Regions from separate parts of the Pantoea cypripedii genome, predicted to be linked through region 1. Evidence: predicted binding sites of a transcription regulator. Region 1 holds the regulator's gene; each other region holds the start of a gene.
The links. Region 1 encodes Fur, which represses iron uptake genes when iron is present. Its sites were predicted from a motif close to ATAATAATGAGAACNACTATCAA; they were not measured.

Region 1 (3,191 bases):
GCATCTACTGTAGCTGTGACGTTGATACCCTGAGCAAAGATCCGGCTGATGGCCGCAAGGTGAAGGGTGTGATCCACTGGGTTTCAGCGATCCACGCGCTGCCAGCGGAATTCCGTCTCTACGATCGTCTGTTCAGCGTGCCAAATCCGGGAGCGGCTGAGGATTTCCTCACCACCATTAACCCGAATTCGCTGGAAATCAAACAGGGCTTTGTCGAGCCGGGACTGCGTGATGCCGATGCACTGGCGCCGTATCAGTTTGAACGTGAAGGTTATTTCTGCGCAGACAGCGTTTACTCACAGCCCTCTAAGCTGGTGTTTAACCGCACTGTCGGTTTACGTGATACCTGGGCGAAAATCGGCGATTAATCCTTTTTGTCGTTATCACCATATCATCACGAAAGGGCGAGCAATCGCCCTTTTTTATTGGCTGTAATTTCGGGCTGGCAACCTTTTATGCTGTAGGCTGTGAAAGGCGTTTGTTACCGGGATTTGCAACTAATCTGACTTTAGTAAAATTAATCCATTTGCGAGTGTGAAAAACTGTATTTCAGGTAGGCTATGCGCTCCCAGACGTTGCTCCGCGGGTTATAAAAGGAAAAAAAATGACGAGTCTCGCTCAGGAAGCCAAACACAGCGTAGTGGTTTTACATCAGCTTATCGAACGTATTTTTAATCAGTCAGAGGGCACTGACGACAGCATTGAGTTGTTTCTCTCGCATTTTCACCCGGATTTCAAAATGGTGACCCCGCAGGGAAAACAGCTGGATTTGAATGCGACGGAGGTGTTGTTCCGCCAGTTGCGTGGTCAGCGGGAAGGGATGCGCATCGCGACCAGCGAACATGCCATCATTTCACAGCAAAGCCAGGAAGTGACCATTCAATATCGTGAATTGCAAATGATGAACGGCAACAACCAGAGCCGCATTTCTCTGGCGGTGCTGGATTGCACCACCTCCATTCCGCGCTGGCGTTACCTGCAGGAAACGCTGGTTCTGTAATTTCAGGCATAAAAAAACCGGTGCCAGGCACCGGTTTTTTCATACTGCATAGCACACTTTATTGCTTATCGTGGAGCGTCTCGTCTTCGCGGCAGTCTCCCAGCGCACAGTGGCCGTACAGGTACAGGCTGTGGTTGGTGAGTTTGATACCGTGACGTGTTGCGATTTCACGTTGACGCGTCTCAATAGACTCATCACTGAACTCGATCACTTTGCCACAATCCAGGCAGATCAAGTGGTCATGATGATGCTGTTGCGTCAGTTCAAAGACGGATTTGCCACCTTCAAAGTTATGACGAGTCACGATACCCGCGTCATCAAACTGGTTAAGAACGCGATATACCGTTGCCAGACCAATCTCTTCGCCCATGTCGATCAGGCGTTTGTACAAATCTTCCGCACTGACGTGATGGCACTCGGGTTCCTGAAGCACTTCCAGAATTTTCAGTCTGGGTAGAGTGACTTTCAGGCCAGCCTTCTTCAATGCGGAGTTGTTGTCAGTCATGCGGATATTGTCCTGTTACTTTGCTAGTCACTTGCGGCGCAGGGCCTTGAATGTCGATCACGCGCATTCTCATTTGCGTCTCATTATAGAACTCAAGCAGTGAAATGAAAACCAAGGGCACGTCCTGAAATCACCAATGGCTGTAGGGATAAATGTCGCTAACGCCGGCGGGGATCGTACAGGTCTTTGTTTCCATTTCACTCAGCCTCATTCTGATGCCAGAGGAATAAGCGGATGACCGTTACGGGTATTCTACAGATTTGCAGGTAAAAGTTAAAAAAACGTGGCTATTATTTTTATAGGAATTTCCGATTCTCAATGTGAGCCAGCGCCCACATTGAGTAGGAAAGGGGATCAGGCTTCGATAATGTCTTTCAACTGCAGCTCATCGAAAATCTGTTTCACCCACTTATCAACACGTTCGTTGGTCAGTTCCGGCTGACGATCTTCATCGATAGCCAGACCAAGGAAGTGTTTGTCATCGGCCAGACCTTTGGATGCTTCGAAGTGGTAACCTTCAGTCGGCCAGTGACCGACAATCACCGCACCATTTGGCTCGATAATGTCACGGATGGTGCCCATCGCATCACAGAAGTATTCTGCATAATCTTCCTGGTCGCCACAGCCGAACAGCGCAACCAGTTTGCCATTGAAGTCGATCTCTTCCAGTGTCGGGAAGAAATCATCCCAGTCACACTGCGCTTCGCCGTAGTACCAGGTCGGAATGCCCAGCAACAGAATATCGAATGCTTCGAGATCTTCTTTAGTGCTCTTGGCAATGTCATGCACTTCGGCCACGTCTTTACCCAGTTGTTTCTGGATCATTTTTGCAATGTTTTCAGTGTTGCCGGTATCGCTGCCGAAGAAAATGCCTACGATTGCCATGGGTTAAGTGACCTCTTAAATCCTGATATTGAATACGTAATTACAGCGAATGATAGCAGACCGGGCAAAGTGGCGGAACTTGTAAAGCCGTGACTTTTGTTCCTGCGTGCGGTCTGCGCCTGTTACGACAGTTTGAGCTGCGCCAGCAGCATTTGTTCAATCAATTCGCTACGGCTGATGTTTTGTTGCTCAGCCAGGGTGTTGAGTGCATCAACGGCCTCGCTGCTCATTTTCAGCTCAACACGACGCAATCCTCGCACTTTATCGCGTTTCAGCTGATTGCGTTTGTTAATCCGCAACTGTTCGTCACGCGTCAGCGGACTGGTTTTGGGGCGACCGGGACGCCGCTCATCAGCGAAGAGATCGAGCGTGGTACGGTCAGTCTGTTCTTTTGCCATGATTTGTAAAACTGAGTGGGCGCGAACGGCGGAAAGGCGCTGCGCGATTTATACATTATCGGCCCGGCCACGGTGAAAAAATCATCCGTGGCAAATTTTTAGCGCGACATCATACTCCAGCGCCCCTTACTACGCCAACCTTAAACGGTTCGCGGCAAGCTTTTGCTTTTACAGTACAAAAAATCGGCGCACTGCGCGTAAAACGGCTTCGGGTTTTTCGGCATGGACCCAGTGCCCGGCTCCGCTGATGACATGCGCATGTGCCTGGGGGAACTGGCGCAACAACGCATCACGGTGCTGATTATCCAGATAGGGAGAATCACCGCCGCGGATAAACAGCGCCGGATGCGGCCATGCAGGCACCTCTTCCCAGCCGGAGATGGTGGTGTAGTTGTCCCACAAC
Region 2 (3,191 bases), on a different contig from region 1:
AGCCAAGTTCATAGGCATCAACCTTGATACCGTCCAGTTTTGAGTTATTGACGTTGACGCTATTGGTCAGATTGTAGTGACCATTACTGAGCTGATAGGTGCCGGATCCGTAATATTTCGCCAGATCCGGGATTTCAAAGCCTTGCGAAAAATTGAACCACAGCTGCTGACGTTCCGTCAGATGTCCCAGGATACCGGCATTGAAAAGCAGGTTGTTGTAGTCGGTGGTGCCGCCAGGCACCGCATCTGCCGAGTTGGCTCGACCCGTGGCAATCGCCTGCTGCTGGGCATAGCCGACAAAATCATCCACTTTATTTTTGGTGTACTGATAACGTACGCCGCCACTCAGCGTGATGGCGGCAAAGTCGTAGCTGGATTGCAGGAACGGCGCGAGGTTAGTAATACTGTAACCTGGGTAGCGACCCACGTTGTACGCGTTGTTCAGCGTCATCCCACCACTGGCGGCAGCAGTGGTGAGGTCAAAAAATTGCTGATTCGCATCAAAAGTTTCATGTTCTGCATCGATACCATAAGTCAGCGTCAGGGCATCAACCGGCTTGCTGTTCAGCGTCAGTTTTCCGCCATAAAAATCCGTTTTTTGTTGTGATGCACCGATGCTGGTAACGCGCCCACCACTGAGCGTCGGGAAGGGGTAAAACGTCAGACTTTCATCGCGATAGTAAATCTGGGCAACCAGATCCTGACCGAGGAAATCGGTATTCGAGTATTGCAGATTAATCAGATGACGTTCAGTGCCGGGCAGACGATCCGAATCCAGATTGCCGCTATTGTAAGCATTGCCCGAGCCGGTCACGGCGGAGAAGTTCTCTCCCAGATACAGGCCGTGTTTGCCATCCGATTCGCTTTTATAATACTGCGTGGTCAGCTGCAATTGCTGATGGTCGTCGATGTTGAGCGTACCGGTGCCCATGACATCCAGGCGGTCGGAATATTGCAGCCCGGTCTGGGTGTTATCGATAATGACTTCATCACCCTTGCCGTCATACCAGCCACCATAACGCTGGTATGCCACAGACAAGCGACCGGCTGCCTTGTCATTACCGCCACTGACCGCTGCGGCGATGTTCTCATCATGATCGTTATGGCTGTTGAATCCGCTTTTAAGCCCGGTTTGTACTTCAACCTGCGTCTCTGGCTGACCTTTTTTGGTGACGATGTTGATCAGGCCGCCGGTACTGCCGCCGCCATAAAGCGATGTCGCCCCTGAAATCACTTCAATGCGTTCGATATTAAAAGGATCAATGGAATCCAGCTGACGGCTGTCGCTGCGCGATGAATTGAGACGCACACCATCAACCATCACCATCATGGAGCGTCCACGCATATTCATACCGTAATTGGTTCGCCCCTGACTGCTTACGTCCATACCGGGAATGAGCTGCGCCAGAATTTCCTTCAATTCCTTGCCGCCACGGGCCTGCTGCTCGATCTCGGCTTGTTCGACAATCCACGTGGTTTGGGCCATTTCCGCCACGCTGCGGTGTGAACGGTTGGCTGACACCACCAGCTGTCCCTCCGGTGACTCCTCCGCCCAGGCAACGGAAGAGAGCATGGCAAGCAGGCAGGGTTTTATAACCCAGAGATAAGGTTGTTTCATGGTTATCTTTCCCAGAAGGTATTTTAGGTTATTGTTTAATAATGATTTTATTGCAATGCGGGTGGAGCTCAGGAGAAGGGCGAGTCATCAATACCGGCCGGGTCATCGCGTTAATACCCGGATTTACAGAAGGGTGATTCATAAGGGAAACTCATCTTATTATTGATAATGATTATCGTTATAATATGTATTTCTTTTACATTCTCAACAATATCCTGAAATATTTACACACTTATTTTTAGCGAAATCCTCACAAAATTAATGCGTTTGTCCTTCAGGATGACAGGAAGATGCACCTAGCGCTGGCACAATCTTCCATGGCAAAACCCGAAATCTGTCTCAGGCTTTTAAACTATTGCGCTGCACCAGCAGCGCCTGAAACACCCGGCGGTTCGGCGTATCGGCGGTGGGGGACAGCAGCAGTTCGCAGGTGGCTTCGGCCATCTCGGCCAGCGGCTGGGAAAAGGTGGTGAGTTGATAACCCAGCCAGCTGGCCTGCTCGATGTTATCGAAGCCAATTACGCTGATATCCTGCGGAATGCGCAGACCAAACTCATACCTGGCAGCGTCCATAAACCCGCAGGCGATAAGGTCGGTGACGCAGAACACGCCATCCGGGCGTGTTGTCTGACTCAGCAGTTCACACGCAGCATCGACACCGCTTTGATAGCTGGCGCTACCGGGCCTGACCAGCGACACCTGGGTCCCGGCCTGTGCTGCCGCTTCGAGAAAGCGGGTTTCGCGGATCACCATACTTGGCGAGCGTGCAGAGGAGGACACCAGCGCGATGCGATGGCAGCCCGCGTTAGCCAGCAGATTAAAGGCTTCATTCATGGTCGAGCTGTAATCGATCTCAATGCTATCTGCTCCGGCAAACTGCCCCATACGGTTGATCACAATCACCTGCTGCCCGCTTTGCAGACAGATTTCAATCAGCGAGCTGGGGGGCTTGCCTGACAGCACAATGGTGGCCGTAGAACGGTAGTTGAGCGTCTGTTGCAGGGCTTCTCTGGCGCTGTCCTCGCCGTCATCGGTGTTGATCACCATCACCGCCCGGCCATATTTATTCAGGCTGCGGGTGAGATGCTCCAGTAAACTGGCCTGGTACGGCGACGCCAGGTTACCGCCGAGGATACACACCGGGCGGCTGGCCTCTTTGGAGAGGCCGCGCGCCAGATGATTGACGTGATAATTAAGCGCCTGTGCGGCCGCGAGCACTTTACGCCGGGTTTCCGCCGAAACGCTGCTGCCAGGGGTAAAGGTGCGCGACACTGCGGAACGGGAAACGCCCGCGAGGCGCGCCACCTCGGTGGCGCTGGCAAAACCCGGATTTTTATCGCTCATGACGCAAACCTGCCGCGCTGAGTGCGTTTTCGATGGCGATGGCATGCTCCGCCAGCCGGGTTAGCGAGGGTTTGGGTGTTTCGAACCATTCATCCGGATGGAGCTGACGCTGGTCACGGACCACGGCCAGGGCATCGTCCAGTGTTGGATAGCGTTGCGGACACTCAAGGTGCATAAACAGCGCCACCAGCGCCACTGAGCGACTGCGCCCGCCACGGCAGTTCACCAG
Region 3 (3,191 bases), 640 kb from region 1:
GATGTTGGTGGTGCCGTTAGAGGCAGTACCGGTTGAGACCATACCCGCTTCGATTTTGTTGCGATAATCGTTGCGGAACCAGGTCAGACCGGCCTGATAGCCTTCGTGTTTCCACTCCAGACCAATCTCTTTGTTGATACTGTTTTCTGCTTTCAGGTCTTTATTACCCTGCAAATAACAGGCGCTGGACGCGTCAGCACAACCCTGACCGTTGCTGTACAACAGATAGTTCGGGTTGGTCTGATACAGGCTCGGCGCTTTATAGGCACGACCAATCCCCATCTTCAGCGTGAAGTCATCACCCAGCCCTTGCGACAGGTTCAGTGACGGACTCCAGTTGTTGCCAACAATCGAGTGATGATCGAAACGCAGACTCGGCGTCAGCATGGTGCTGTCTGTCAGCTCCATGTTGTCTTCAGCAAACAGCGAGAAGATTTCAGCCTGAGAATACGGGCTGCGTCCGGTATTCGAGATGCCCGGCACGCTACCGTAGCTGGCAGACTGGGTGGTCGAAGAAGGATCCTTCATGCGCTGCTGATTCCACTCAGTACCCAGCGTTGCGGTCTGGTTAATCAACCATTCAAACGGAATGCTGACTTCACTGTGCAGCATAATGTCGTCGAGCTGGATGGTGTTAAAGCCGCTGTTGGAGAAGATCCCCTCGGTCCCGCCCGCCAGACCTTCGTTGATACGGGTGTTACGGGTTTTCTCGTAGCGTCCCCAGGTACTGGTGCTGACACCGTTGTCCCAGGCACCGGTCCATTTCAGCGAGATGTTCTGGCGATACAGGCGGTTGGTCTCGTCACCGTACATACTTTTCACCAGCGTGCTGGTGTTGGTGTTCTGCGTATCACCGGCATACAGGTTGCCCTGACGGCTGTAGCCTGCCTGCAATTCCAGGGTTTGCATCGGCGCAAACGCCCAGCTCAGTAACGCATTGATATCTTTGTTGACGGAGCCTTCGCGCCCTGCCGGATAGCTGCCCGCATAAGTCCCGGTACGGTCTGCGGCATGGCCTTCGTTGATATCGTAGGCATCCGCCTGAGTTTTGGCTAAGCCACCGTACAACCGAAAGTTGAAGTCATCGCCCAGCGGTCCTTGCAGGCTGAAGTTGGTGCGTTTGGTTGCGCCTTCATCCTTGTGCTGCGGAACGTTGAAATAGGTGTTCCAGGAACCGTGCCACTTCTGATCGGTGTATTTCTTGGTGATGATGTTAACCACGCCACCCGCCGCGCCGTTGCCGTAGCGCACCGCGGCCGGACCACGGATCACATCGATATGGTCGATCAACTCTGGCGGTACCCAGTTGGTATCACCACGCGTATCACGCTCGCCACGCCAGCCAAGGCGTACCGAGTTACGGCTGGTGATCGGCATACCATCGACCATGATCAGGGTGTTTTCCGGGCCCATACCACGGATATCAATCTGACGATTGTTGCCGCGCTGGCCGCTGGTGGAGTTACCGGTCAGGTTAACACCCGGCATGGTGCGAATGATTTCAGACACATCGCGCGCTGGCGGATGTTTTTTGATTTCATCGGCGGTAATGGTGGAAACGCCGGGGGCCTGCAATGTCTGCTGCTGGGCGGTCACCATCATGGTGCCCCCATCCACGGAAGCGGCGTCTGTGCTGGTAGTCGTGCTGCTGGAGGTTTCTGCTGCCCAGGTGGTACCGGAGAGAAGCCCCAGTTCAATCAGAATGGCTAATGATAAACGCGAATATTTTTTCATTTTTTCGTTCCTGGATTGCCAGCAAACGTAACTGGCGCGCCGGTGAGAAAGTCACAATCCTTTATCGTCGCCCTGTCCCAAACCTGGCAGTGCCATCCGTCGCGCATCCCTTCCTTTATGAGAAAGGTGACAGGCGGAACGAGCGTGCTCATTTATGAGCGGAAACACCCTATTGCAAATGCAAATAATTATCAATAGTATTATCTGTAACCTTTGTGAAAAGATCCTTGAGTAAACGGCGACTGGCAGCACCTATGACCTGGCTAAACGAGATAACCGGCAGTGAAGCCTGGTGGCAGGAGCAGCAACGTAAAGGCATCCCGTATGTCGAGGGAGAAGTGGATGGCGCATGTCAGGTCACTTTCTTCTGGCGCGATCCGCAGGGCAATGAAACGCAGTCGCGCACGCAGCGGGTGTGGATCAACATTACCGGCGTGACCGATCACCACCAGCACCGCCCCCCGCAATCCCTGGTACGTGTCGCCCATACCGATGTCTGGTACTGGCAGACTCGCTTGCCAGCTAACTGGCGTGGTAGCTACTGCCTGATGCCGGATAAACAAGCGACCGATTTCGCCGGGGATGCCGACATGTATGCCCTGCGCAACTGGTGGCGCGATAAATTCCCCACCGCCCAGGCCGATCCGCTCAATGCCCTGCGTGGCTGGTCTGGTGGACGCGGTATGGGGGTTTCTCCCTTGCATCTGCCACAAGCCCCCAATCAACAGGTATGGCGCGCCATTGATGAAGGTCGTGCCCCTGAAATCGCCTTACAGCAATATCGCTGGGACAGCGCCTTATTGGGCAACAGCCGTTCCGTCTGGCTGTACTGCACCGGCGCAGCTGAACCCCGGCAGCGACCACTGGCCATTTTGCTCGATGGGCAATTCTGGGCGCACAGCATGCCGATTGCCGGTCCGCTGCAACAACTTACCGACCAGGGCGCGCTGCCTGCGGCGGTGTATCTGTTTATTGACATCATCGACCGCGAACATCGTAGCCGTGAGTTGCCGTGCAATGCCCTGTTCTGGCAAGCCTTACAGGAAGAGTTACTCCCTCAGGTGGCGCAGTGGGCACCTTATCGGCAGAACGCTGACAGCACCGTGGTGGCCGGGCAAAGTTTTGGCGGCCTCGCCTCGGTTTTCGCCGCGTTGCACTGGCCGCAGCAGTTTGGCAATGCCATCAGTCTGTCCGGTTCCTTCTGGTGGCCGGAGCGCGGTAATGCGCACGGCTGGCTGATCCAGCAGCTGGAACAGGGTCTGGCACCGCGTCAGCCACTGCGTTTCTGGCTGGAAGCAGGCAAACGTGAAGGGCTGATTTTGCAGGCTAATCAGCAATTGCAGCAGTTGTTGCAGGCGGCGGGTTATCAGGTGGATTACCAGCCGGTAGAAGGCGGACACGATGCGCTGTGCTGGCGTGGCGGTCTGCTGGATGGCCTGCAGGCACTGTGGCGCAAT
Region 4 (3,191 bases), on a different contig from region 1:
TATAGTGTCGGTCAAACAGATTGCTGGCGTTCAGTGACGCCATCCACCCTTCCAGCGAAGAACTGAGCTGGCCCAAATCATAACGTAGCGCGGTGTCCACTAAGGTTGCAGAGGAGGTTTTGAAGGTGTTGTTAGTGTCACCGTAAGAACCACCGATATAACGTACACCAGCCCCGAACTGCCAGCCCGCCAGTGCGCCGGAATACTGGGTGTAATCCGCCCACAGCGAGCCGGTATTACGCGGAATCCCCACCGGGGCTTTACCTTGTGCGGTGTTGCTGTTTGTATTGGTGATGTCGGTGTAGGTATAGCTACCGATTAACTGTAAGTGGTCTGTCAGGCTGGCGTGTGCCTCGGCTTCGACTCCCCGGGATCTGACTTCACCGGTCAGTACGCTAAAACCTGAGTGTTCGGGATCGCTGGTCTGGACATCGGTTTTATTTATCTGGAACAAAGAAAGCGTAATGAAGCTGTTGCTGTGCTTCGGCTGGAACTTAACACCTGCCTCATATTGTTCGCCTTTCGACGGTGTAAACGCCTTACCTTCATAATCCGTTCCCAGCTGTGGCTGGAAAGACTGTGAGTAGCTGATGTAAGGGGCGATACCATTAGCGAACTGATAAACCGCACCGGTACGCCAGGTAAACGCACGGGCCGACTGATACTGTGTCTCCTGCGTTTTAAAGGAATGCGTACTGTTATTGGTCCAGTCTTCCCTCATGCCCAATAAAAACGACCAGTTACCGACATCAATCTGGTCCTGTCCGTAAGCACCGAGCTGCTCCAGCGTCGCCTCTGTGGAGGTGGCGTACATGAAATTTGGGCCAGGGATAGTCTGCCCATATTGCGGGTTACTGATGCTCAGCGACGGTGCGGCTGCGCTGTAAAACCAGTGGCTGAAGCGGATGTGCTGATAATCAACGCCAAACGTTGCCTTGTGAGACACCGCACCGGTGGTGAATGTTGCCAGTGCCTGATTATCGAGCGTATGCGCGTCAACATCGCCATAGTTGAGATAGGCGGTGCGATTCAGGGTTTTGCCATCAGCATTAAATCCGTCATTCCCGACATACTGTAATTTCTGGCTGTTGCGCAGGAAGCGATAGCTTTGTTTCACTGACCAGACATCATTAAATCGGTGAGTTAACTCTTCACCAATCGCACCTTGCGTCTTGCGGAAGCTGTCGAAGCTGGGATCGCCAGGGTTCAGGCTGCGTGGCACCTTGATGTTCCCATTGATGGGGACAGAATTATAATATCCGGCATCCGGGTCTGTCTGATAATTACCGTACAGCGTGAAATGCGTGTCGTCGTTTATTTGCCAGGCGAGGCTGGGCGCGATGGAAAAGCGACGTTCCTTAACAAAATCAGTCTGGCTACTGGTATTAAAGCCGTCTGCTGCGATGCGGTAGAGCACAGTCTGGTCATTATTCAGCGCGCCACCCACATCAACAAAACCCTGAGCTCGGCCATAACTGCCCGTTTGTACGCCTGCCTCATTCAGCTGATTTTTCTGCGGCAACTTGCTGACCATATTCACCACGCCGCCCGGTGATCCCTGCCCATAAAGGACGGAAGCCGGACCGTGTAATACTTCGATACGCTCAAACATATAGGGATCGAAGCTGGTCACGTTATAGCCGAAGCCACCGGACGGGCCGGGGGTATACAGGCCATTCCAGAGTTCGTCGATTAAAAAACCTCTGCCATAGAGATATTCCAGTGAATCCGTATTCGCCCCGCGCTGTTCCGACGCGATACCGGAGGTGTAACGCAGCGCCTGGGCCACACTCTGGACATTCTGAATAGACATCTGATCCCGTGTGACGACAGAGATGGCCTGGGGCGTTTTAATCAATGGCGTGTCAGTTTTGGTTCCGGCCGAGCTTTGATGAGCAACATAACCGTACACCGGCCCGTTACCGGTTTCTTTATAGTCCTGTGCATTGACCTCCATGACGTTTTGATCCGCCTGGGTGGTTTGTTGCTGCGTAGCGTGAGCCACCACCGGAAGTAATAAAGTGATTAACAGTGGATATTTCCCTGATGCAGGTGAAATGACGCAGGTAGCCCCATAAATTTCCGAAGATTTCATTTCATCAATTCCGATTCAAATGAAGATGTCGCTATGTTTTTTTGCGTATGCAAACAAGAATGAAAATCATTTTTATTTTCATATTTAATCATATCAGATGGGCTGCTAGGGTGTATTGCCAATAAGTTTTGCAAAACAGACATGTTTTGGCGGAATTTGCCGTCAATAAGCGGAGATAGTGTGGAAGAGACATGGCATTACTTTTCGCAGGGACAATATCAGCAGCAGTCTCGTCCGGTGATCGCTAATACCTATGAATACCGGAACGGCGATCGGCAGGCGTGGCATTCTCACGAGCAATTACAGTTTATTTTCACCACCCGTGGCGTACTCAGCGTGATCACCAGCCAGGGCTCCTGGACGCTGGGACCGAATCGCGGATTATTATTGTTACCCCGTACTGGTCATGAACTGTATGCATCCGGTGAAGCCCTGATGCACAGTATTTATATTGAACCCGATGTATGGCGTCATGAAAGAAAAGAATGCTGTGTTTTGCTGGTTTCTTCCCTGCTGCGTGAACTGGTGCTGGAAATGGTGAAAGAGCGCCGACAGGAAACTTATATTCTCTCCGAAATGATTGTGCCGTTGTTGCTAAGAGGATTACACGAGGCACAGGAACTGCAGCAGGGGTGTTTGCCTCTTCCCGAAGATCGACGACTCCAGAAAATCTGTAAGGCGCTGATGCTGGCACCGTCAAATAATGAATCACTGGAAATATGGGGTGATCGCATCGGCACCAGCGACAGAACGCTGAGTCGGCTGTTTATCAAACAGACCGGTTATACCTTTGGCCAATGGCGACAACAGTTACGGCTGGTGGAATCGATGACCCGGCTGGCGCAGGGGATGTCGGTTGCCACCATAGCGACGGAACTCGGCTATCGAAGTTCCAGCTCTTTCATCACCATGTTCAGAAAGGCGATGGGGGAAACACCGCAAAATTACTTCAAAAAGGGATAATCAGGGAAAATACGGGCGAGGATCTCCTCGCCCGGTAACAATCAGAACTGGTAAACCATGCCGACTGCCACAACATCACTGGTGCTGATGCCAGCAGATTGAGAGAACTCACTGCTATCCATCAGGTTGATCT

Region 2: the regulator Fur is predicted to act here: its motif matches at 1,781-1,803, upstream of HA50_RS23965 (TonB-dependent siderophore receptor).
Region 3: the regulator Fur is predicted to act here: its motif matches at 1,913-1,935, upstream of fes (enterochelin esterase).
Region 4: the regulator Fur is predicted to act here: its motif matches at 2,155-2,177, upstream of HA50_RS26075 (TonB-dependent siderophore receptor).

Annotation. Positions count from the first base shown of each region.
Region 1 is NZ_MLJI01000001.1:1,215,167-1,218,357, forward strand. Features, by position in the region: gene glnS (glutamine--tRNA ligase) at 1-368, shown strand, start outside; gene HA50_RS05540 (hypothetical protein) at 605-1,000, shown strand; gene fur (ferric iron uptake transcriptional regulator) at 1,059-1,505, opposite strand; gene fldA (flavodoxin FldA) at 1,860-2,390, opposite strand; gene ybfE (LexA regulated protein) at 2,513-2,788, opposite strand; gene ybfF (esterase) at 2,957-3,191, opposite strand, start outside.
Region 2 is NZ_MLJI01000002.1:591,371-594,561, reverse strand. Features, by position in the region: gene HA50_RS23965 (TonB-dependent siderophore receptor) at 1-1,618, opposite strand, end outside; gene HA50_RS23960 (LacI family DNA-binding transcriptional regulator) at 1,958-2,962, opposite strand; gene HA50_RS31620 (inositol monophosphatase family protein) at 2,952-3,191, opposite strand, start outside.
Region 3 is NZ_MLJI01000001.1:574,009-577,199, reverse strand. Features, by position in the region: gene HA50_RS02590 (TonB-dependent siderophore receptor) at 1-1,734, opposite strand, end outside; gene fes (enterochelin esterase) at 1,989-3,191, shown strand, end outside.
Region 4 is NZ_MLJI01000002.1:1,038,574-1,041,764, forward strand. Features, by position in the region: gene HA50_RS26075 (TonB-dependent siderophore receptor) at 1-2,095, opposite strand, end outside; gene HA50_RS26080 (AraC family transcriptional regulator) at 2,276-3,058, shown strand; gene ompC (porin OmpC) at 3,100-3,191, opposite strand, start outside.